DNA from 3 places in the Pseudomonas arsenicoxydans genome. Region 1 is predicted to be linked to each of the others. Evidence: predicted binding sites of a transcription regulator. Region 1 holds the regulator's gene; each other region holds the start of a gene.
What was found. Region 1 encodes sigma-54, which starts transcription at its own class of promoters, with help from an activator protein. Its sites were predicted from a motif close to ANTGGCATNNANNTTGCTNT; they were not measured.

Region 1 (2,269 bases):
CGACATCAAACAGATCATCTACCACCTCAAGGCCAAAGGCATTGGCGTGCTGATCACCGACCACAACGTCCGTGAAACCCTGGATATCTGCGAAACCGCCTACATCGTCAACGATGGACAGCTCATTGCCGAAGGCGACTCCGCCACCATCCTGGCCAATGACCTGGTGAAAGAAGTCTATCTGGGCCATGAGTTCCGCCTGTAAGCACTCAGGTGTCTGGCAGGTCGCCCGAGCGCTCGTCTCGATAAAAAATCAACATTTTTTTATTGTTACGGCGCTCTAGGCAAACGCTGCAGTTTCGGGCATATAATTTGCTTATGTTTGGCGCTCCGGCGCCCTGTAGTGGATGGCGCATGTGCGCCGGCGAATAAGGTGTTTAGCCCCTGCCATGAAACCATCGCTAGTCTTGAGAATGGGCCAGCAGCTGACGATGACACCGCAGCTGCAACAGGCCATCCGCCTGCTCCAATTGTCGACCCTGGACCTGCAACAGGAAATCCAGGAGGCCCTGGAGTCCAATCCGATGCTCGAACGCCAGGAAGAAGGCGACGACTTCGATAACGCCGACCCCTTGGCCGACAAAGCCGAACAGCAACCCAACGCCGATGTTTCAGAGCCCTCCTACCAGGAAACCGCCCCGACGGTGGACAACCTCGAGGAAGGTGACTGGAATGAGCGTATTCCCAACGAGCTGCCCGTCGATACGGCATGGGAAGACGTTTATCAGACCAGCGCCAGCAGCCTGCCGAGCAGCGATGACGACGAGTGGGATTTCACTACCCGCACATCAGCCGGTGAAAGCCTGCAAAGCCATTTGCTGTGGCAGCTGAACCTGGCACCGATGTCCGACACCGATCGCTTGATCGCCGTAACCCTGATCGATTGCATCAACAATCAGGGCTACCTGGACGAAACCCTCGAGGAAATCCTCGAAGCCTTCGATCCGGAACTGGACATCGAACTGGACGAAATCGAAGCCGTCCTGCATCGCATCCAGCAGTTCGAGCCTGCCGGTATCGGCGCCCGCAACCTGGGCGAATGCCTGCTGCTGCAACTGCGCCAGCTGCCAGCCAAGACACCTTGGCTGGCGGAAGCCAAGCGCCTGGTCACTGACTACATCGATCTGCTCGGTAGCCGCGACTACAGCCAGCTGATGCGCCGCATGAAGCTCAAGGAAGATGAACTGCGCCAGGTGATCGAACTGGTGCAGAGCCTCAATCCGCGCCCGGGCTCACAAATCGAGTCCAGCGAAGCCGAATACGTCGTCCCTGACGTGATCGTGCGCAAGGACAACGAGCGCTGGCTGGTCGAGCTGAATCAGGAATCGGTGCCACGGCTGCGGGTCAACGCCCAATATGCCGGGTTTGTGCGCCGTGCCGACACCAGCGCCGACAACACCTTCATGCGCAATCAATTGCAAGAAGCACGCTGGTTCATCAAGAGCCTGCAAAGCCGCAACGAAACCCTGATGAAAGTGGCCACCCAAATCGTCGAGCATCAGCGCGGCTTCCTGGAGTACGGTGACGAAGCGATGAAACCGCTGGTCCTGCACGACATCGCCGAAGCGGTGGGCATGCACGAGTCGACGATTTCACGGGTGACCACACAGAAATTCATGCATACCCCTCGGGGCATATATGAACTGAAATACTTTTTTTCCAGCCACGTCAGCACCTCCGAAGGCGGCGAATGCTCGTCCACGGCGATCCGCGCAATCATCAAAAAACTGGTTGCGGCGGAAAATCAGAAAAAGCCGTTGAGTGACAGCAAGATCGCTGGTTTACTGGAGGCACAAGGCATTCAGGTGGCTCGCCGCACCGTCGCCAAGTACCGCGAATCCCTCGGGATCGCGCCTTCGAGCGAACGCAAGCGGTTGATGTAGAGCCACGCCACAGCGTTCCAGTGGTAGATCATCTGATCTACCGCTTTATGCACTGGCAACGAAGGAGAAGCTGTATGCAAGTCAACATCAGTGGACACCAACTGGAAGTGACCGAACCTCTTCGCACCTACATCGGCGAAAAACTCGAACGATTAGAGAGGCATTTCGACAAGATCACCAACGTGCAAGTCACGATGTGCGTCGAAAAGCTGAAGCAGAAAATCGAAGCCACGTTGCATATTCCCGGCAGCGAAGTGGTCGCGAACGCGGAACATACCGATATGTACGCGGCGATCGACTTACTGACCGACAAGCTCGATAAACAACTCAAAAAGCATAAGGAAAAGACCCAAAGCCTGCTCCAGGGCGCTACCGGTCGTTAACAC
Region 2 (2,269 bases), 660 kb from region 1:
TTTGTCAGCTGCGTCGCCAGGGTGGATCTTGTTCTGGATGCCGTCCAGGCCAGCCATCAACAGTGCAGCGAAGCCCAGGTACGGGTTGGCTGCTGGATCCGGGAAACGTGCTTCGATACGGCGAGCGCGAGGGCTGGACACGTAAGGAATACGGATCGAAGCGGAACGGTTGCGAGCCGAGTAGGCCAGCATTACTGGAGCTTCGAAACCTGGGACCAGACGCTTGTAGGAGTTGGTCGACGGGTTGGTGAAGCCGTTCAGGGCCTTACCGTGCTTGATGATACCGCCGATGAAGTACAGGGCGGTGTCGGACAGGCCGGCATAGCCTTCGCCAGCGAAGGTGTTCTTGCCATCTTTGGCGATGGACAGGTGGACGTGCATACCCGAACCGTTGTCGCCGTACAGTGGCTTAGGCATGAAGGTCGCGGTGCGGCCGTATGCATCAGCAACGTTGTGTACGCAGTATTTCAGGGTCTGAACTTCGTCAGCCTTGGCAACCAGGGTGTTGAACTTCACACCGATTTCGTTCTGGCCAGCAGTCGCCACTTCGTGGTGGTGAACTTCGATGACCAGGCCCATTTCTTCCATGGCGTTGCACATGGAGGTACGGATTTCGTGGTCGTGGTCGAACGGCGGAACCGGGAAATAGCCACCTTTGACGCCTGGACGGTGGCCTTTGTTGCCGCCTTCCACGTCCTGGTCGGACATCCACGAACCTTGTTCGGAGTAGATCTTGAACATGGAGCCGGAGATGTCGGACTTGAACTTCACTTCGTCGAAGATGAAGAATTCTGGCTCCGGGCCAACAAATACGGTGTCGCCGATACCGGTCGACTTCAGGTATTCCTCGGCACGCTTGGCGATCGCACGTGGGTCACGGTCGTAGCCTTGCATGGTCGAAGGCTCGATCACGTCGCAAACCAGGATCAGGGTAGGTTCTTCGGTGAACGGGTCGAGGACAGCGGTGCTGTCGTCCGGCATCAGGATCATGTCGGAAGCTTCGATGCCTTTCCAGCCAGCGATGGAGGAACCGTCGAACATTTTGCCTTCTTCGAAGAAAGCTTCATCCAGCGCGTCGCGAGCCGGCATGGTCACGTGGTGCTGAGTGCCTTTGGTGTCCGTGAAGCGCAGATCAATCCACTTGACGTCATGATCTTTGATGAGTTGAACCGACTTCGACATAGTGTCCTCCGGGTGGCTTCGGGCTTAGTAGTGGATGCCCTTAGAATGTGGGTGATGCCGGCGCGAATACTCTGCCAAGGCAACCTGCCTCACAAGGGAGCAAATTGCATGCCAGTGCCCCAGCATGGGTTTTTTGCCCCAATTTCACGCTTATAAAGGTTCAAAGCGGCGCAAAGCTGAAAATCGCGCCCTGTAATGTAGCGTTTAAATCGCCAAATGACCCGTTTTGGTGCGCGCGAAACCTTCTGCACATTAACTGGTTAAACCTTGAGCAATTTCCGCTATAATCCGCGCCCCCCTTTTTCGGCTGGGCCTGCGCGCGCTGTTTTCATGAAATTAATCGTAAAAGTCTTCCCCGAGATCACCATCAAGAGCCGCCCGGTACGGATGCGTTTCATCCGCCAGTTGGCCAAAAATATCCGTACCGTGCTCCGCGACTTGGACCCGGCTGTGGTGGTGAACGGTGTGTGGGACAATCTCGAGCTGGAAACCCGCGTCAGCGAGCCCAAGGCCCTGAAGGATATGACCGAGCGCCTGAGCTGCATGCCGGGCATCGCGCATTTCCTGCAGGTCGATGAATACCCGCTGGGCGACTTCGACGACATCGTTGCCAAGTGCAAGCAGCACTTCGGTGATTCGCTGGCCGGGAAGATCTTTTCGGTGCGCTGCAAGCGAGCCGGCAAGCATGAATTCAGCTCGATGGATGTCGAGAAATACGTCGGCAGCCAACTGCGTCGTCAGTGCGGCGCCGCCGGAATCTCGCTGAAAGAGCCGCAAATCGAAGTTCGCATCGAAATTCGCGACAAACGGTTGTTCGTGATCCACAGCCAGCACAACAGCATCGGCGGTTATCCGCTGGGAGCCCTGGAGCAGACGCTTGTACTGATGTCCGGCGGCTTCGATTCCACCGTTGCTGCATACCAGATCATGCGTCGCGGGCTGATGAGCCATTTCTGCTTCTTTAATCTGGGCGGACGTGCCCATGAACTGGGCGTCATGGAAGTCGCGCACTTCATCTGGAAGAAGTACGGCAGCTCCCAACGCGTGTTATTTGTGAGTGTGCCGTTCGAGGAAGTACTGGGAGAAA
Region 3 (2,269 bases), 3.0 Mb from region 1:
GGGAATACGGAAAGTCTATCCATCAATTTGAGGGGGACGTTTCATGAGCACAGCCTATCAAGAAGACATCAGCAGCAGCGTGCTGCGCCGCATGAAAGAAGGCGGTTTTGACTTTTCACGATTCCATCCCATCGAGTTCTACGCCATTTTCCCGGATGAGGAACGGGCACGCAGGGCGGCAGGGCATTACTGTGGTGAATCCTTGAATGCACAAATCAGCGTGCGCGATGACGGCGCATGGGCGCTGGAACTGAGCAAAGTGATGTACGCCACCTATGACGGGATTGGCGACTTTGAGCAGGATTTCGAAGCGGTGGTCGAGCCTCTGGGCGGCATCATCGAAGGGTGGGGCGTCAAACAGGAGGTACGAGGGCTACTCGCATAACGCTATGAACAGTGACAACGCTCAGCAACGGCTGACCTTCGGGTTGGCCGTTTTCGTTTGTGGGGTTTGAAGATCAAGATCAAAAGATCGCAGCCTCGTTGCACTCGACAGCTCCTACATTGGAATGCGTTCTTTGTAGGAGCTGTCGAGTGCAACGAGGCTGCGATCTTTTGATCTTCAATTTGCTTCATAACGTTTCAAGGAATCAAAAAAAACCGCCTGAGCAGGCGGCTAAAGGGAAGTTTCGGTCAGATTTTGCAGCGGATGCGTGGATTATCCGTATCGACTCCCGGGCAGTGAAATCAACTCTGACTATGCTGGTGATAGGCGAGAACTTCGCCTTGCAATGAAGCGGGGGCTGTCAGCTTGGGGCGTTTGCTGCACAGGATTGGTGCGGTACTAACGCAGGCATTATCCAACTGATTGATATCAAAGCGTTTCTGCCGATGGCACGGGCCTTGCGAAGCCTAGATGTCCGGGTGACAAGGAGTACGGCATGATCCGCACCTATTTTGATGAGATGTACGATGCCGGCGGCCAGGTCCGCCCGCATTATCGGGAGTTTGCCCGTTGGCTGGCCGAGACGCCTGACGAGCTATTGGCACAACGGCGACGCGAGGCCGATCTGTTGTTTCATCGCGCCGGGATTACGTTCACGCTTTACGGTGATGAGCAGGGGACAGAGCGCCTGATTCCCTTCGACACCATCCCCCGCAGCATCCCCGCCAGCGAATGGCGGATTGTCGAACGCGGCTGTATCCAGCGGGTCAAGGCGCTAAACATGTTCCTCGCCGACCTGTATCACGAGCAACGCATCATCAAGGCCGGCATCATCCCGGCCGAACAAGTGCTGGCCAACGAGCAGTACCAGTTGGCGATGCAGGGGTTGGACCTGCACCGCGATATCTATTCGCACATCTCCGGCGTCGACTTGGTGCGTGATGGCGACGGCACGTACTACGTGCTCGAAGACAACCTGCGCACACCGAGCGGCGTGAGCTACATGCTCGAAGACCGCAAGATGATGATGCGCCTGTTCCCCGAGTTGTTCGCGGCCCAGCGCATCGCGCCCATCGACCACTACCCGAATCTGTTGCTCGACACCCTGAAAAGCTCCAGCCCGATCGATAACCCGAGCGTGGTGGTGTTGACGCCGGGCCGCTTCAACAGCGCGTTTTTCGAACATGCCTTCCTGGCGCGGGAAATGGGCGTTGAACTGGTGGAGGGCGCTGACCTGTTCGTGCGCGATGACAAAGTGTTCATGCGCACCACGGACGGGCCGAAAGCCGTCGACGTGATCTATCGTCGTCTCGACGATGCTTTTCTCGATCCCCTGGCGTTCAACCCTGATTCGATGCTCGGCGTGCCGGGGCTCTTGTCGTCATACCGCTCCGGCAACGTAGTGCTGGCGAATGCCATCGGCACCGGGGTCGCGGACGACAAGTCGGTGTATCCGTTTGTCACGGACATGATCCGTTTCTACCTCGATGAAGAACCGATCCTGAAAAACGTGCCGACGTTCCAGTGCCGTAATCCCTCTGAACTGTCCCACGTGCTGGCCAACCTTCCAGACCTGGTGGTCAAGGAAACCCAAGGCTCCGGCGGTTACGGAATGCTGGTGGGGCCGGCGGCGACGGCGGCGGAGATCGAGTCGTTCCGCGCGCGGATCAAAGCCAAACCCCATGCGTACATCGCGCAACCGACGCTGTCGTTGTCGACGTGTCCGACCTTTGTCGAAAACGGCATCGCTCCACGGCACATCGACCTGCGGCCGTTCGTATTGTCTGGCCGCGAAACCCGGGTTGTGCCCGGCGGTTTGACCCGTGTCGCCCTGCGCGAAGGCTCCCTGGTGGTGAATTCCTCCCAGGGCGGCGGAACCAAGGA

Region 2: glnA (glutamate--ammonia ligase) is a predicted target of sigma-54. The motif match lies at 1,279-1,298, and genes of this name have one in related genera.
Region 3: BLQ41_RS14340 (circularly permuted type 2 ATP-grasp protein) is a predicted target of sigma-54. The motif match lies at 831-850, and genes of this name have one in related genera.

The regions. Positions count from the first base shown of each region.
Region 1 is NZ_LT629705.1:45,303-47,571, forward strand. Features, by position in the region: gene lptB (LPS export ABC transporter ATP-binding protein) at 1-205, shown strand, start outside; gene BLQ41_RS00265 (RNA polymerase factor sigma-54) at 390-1,883, shown strand; gene hpf (ribosome hibernation-promoting factor, HPF/YfiA family) at 1,958-2,266, shown strand.
Region 2 is NZ_LT629705.1:700,686-702,954, reverse strand. Features, by position in the region: gene glnA (glutamate--ammonia ligase) at 1-1,182, opposite strand, end outside; gene thiI (tRNA uracil 4-sulfurtransferase ThiI) at 1,513-2,269, shown strand, end outside.
Region 3 is NZ_LT629705.1:3,065,932-3,068,200, forward strand. Features, by position in the region: gene BLQ41_RS14330 (ribonuclease E inhibitor RraB) at 44-385, shown strand; gene BLQ41_RS14340 (circularly permuted type 2 ATP-grasp protein) at 882-2,269, shown strand, end outside.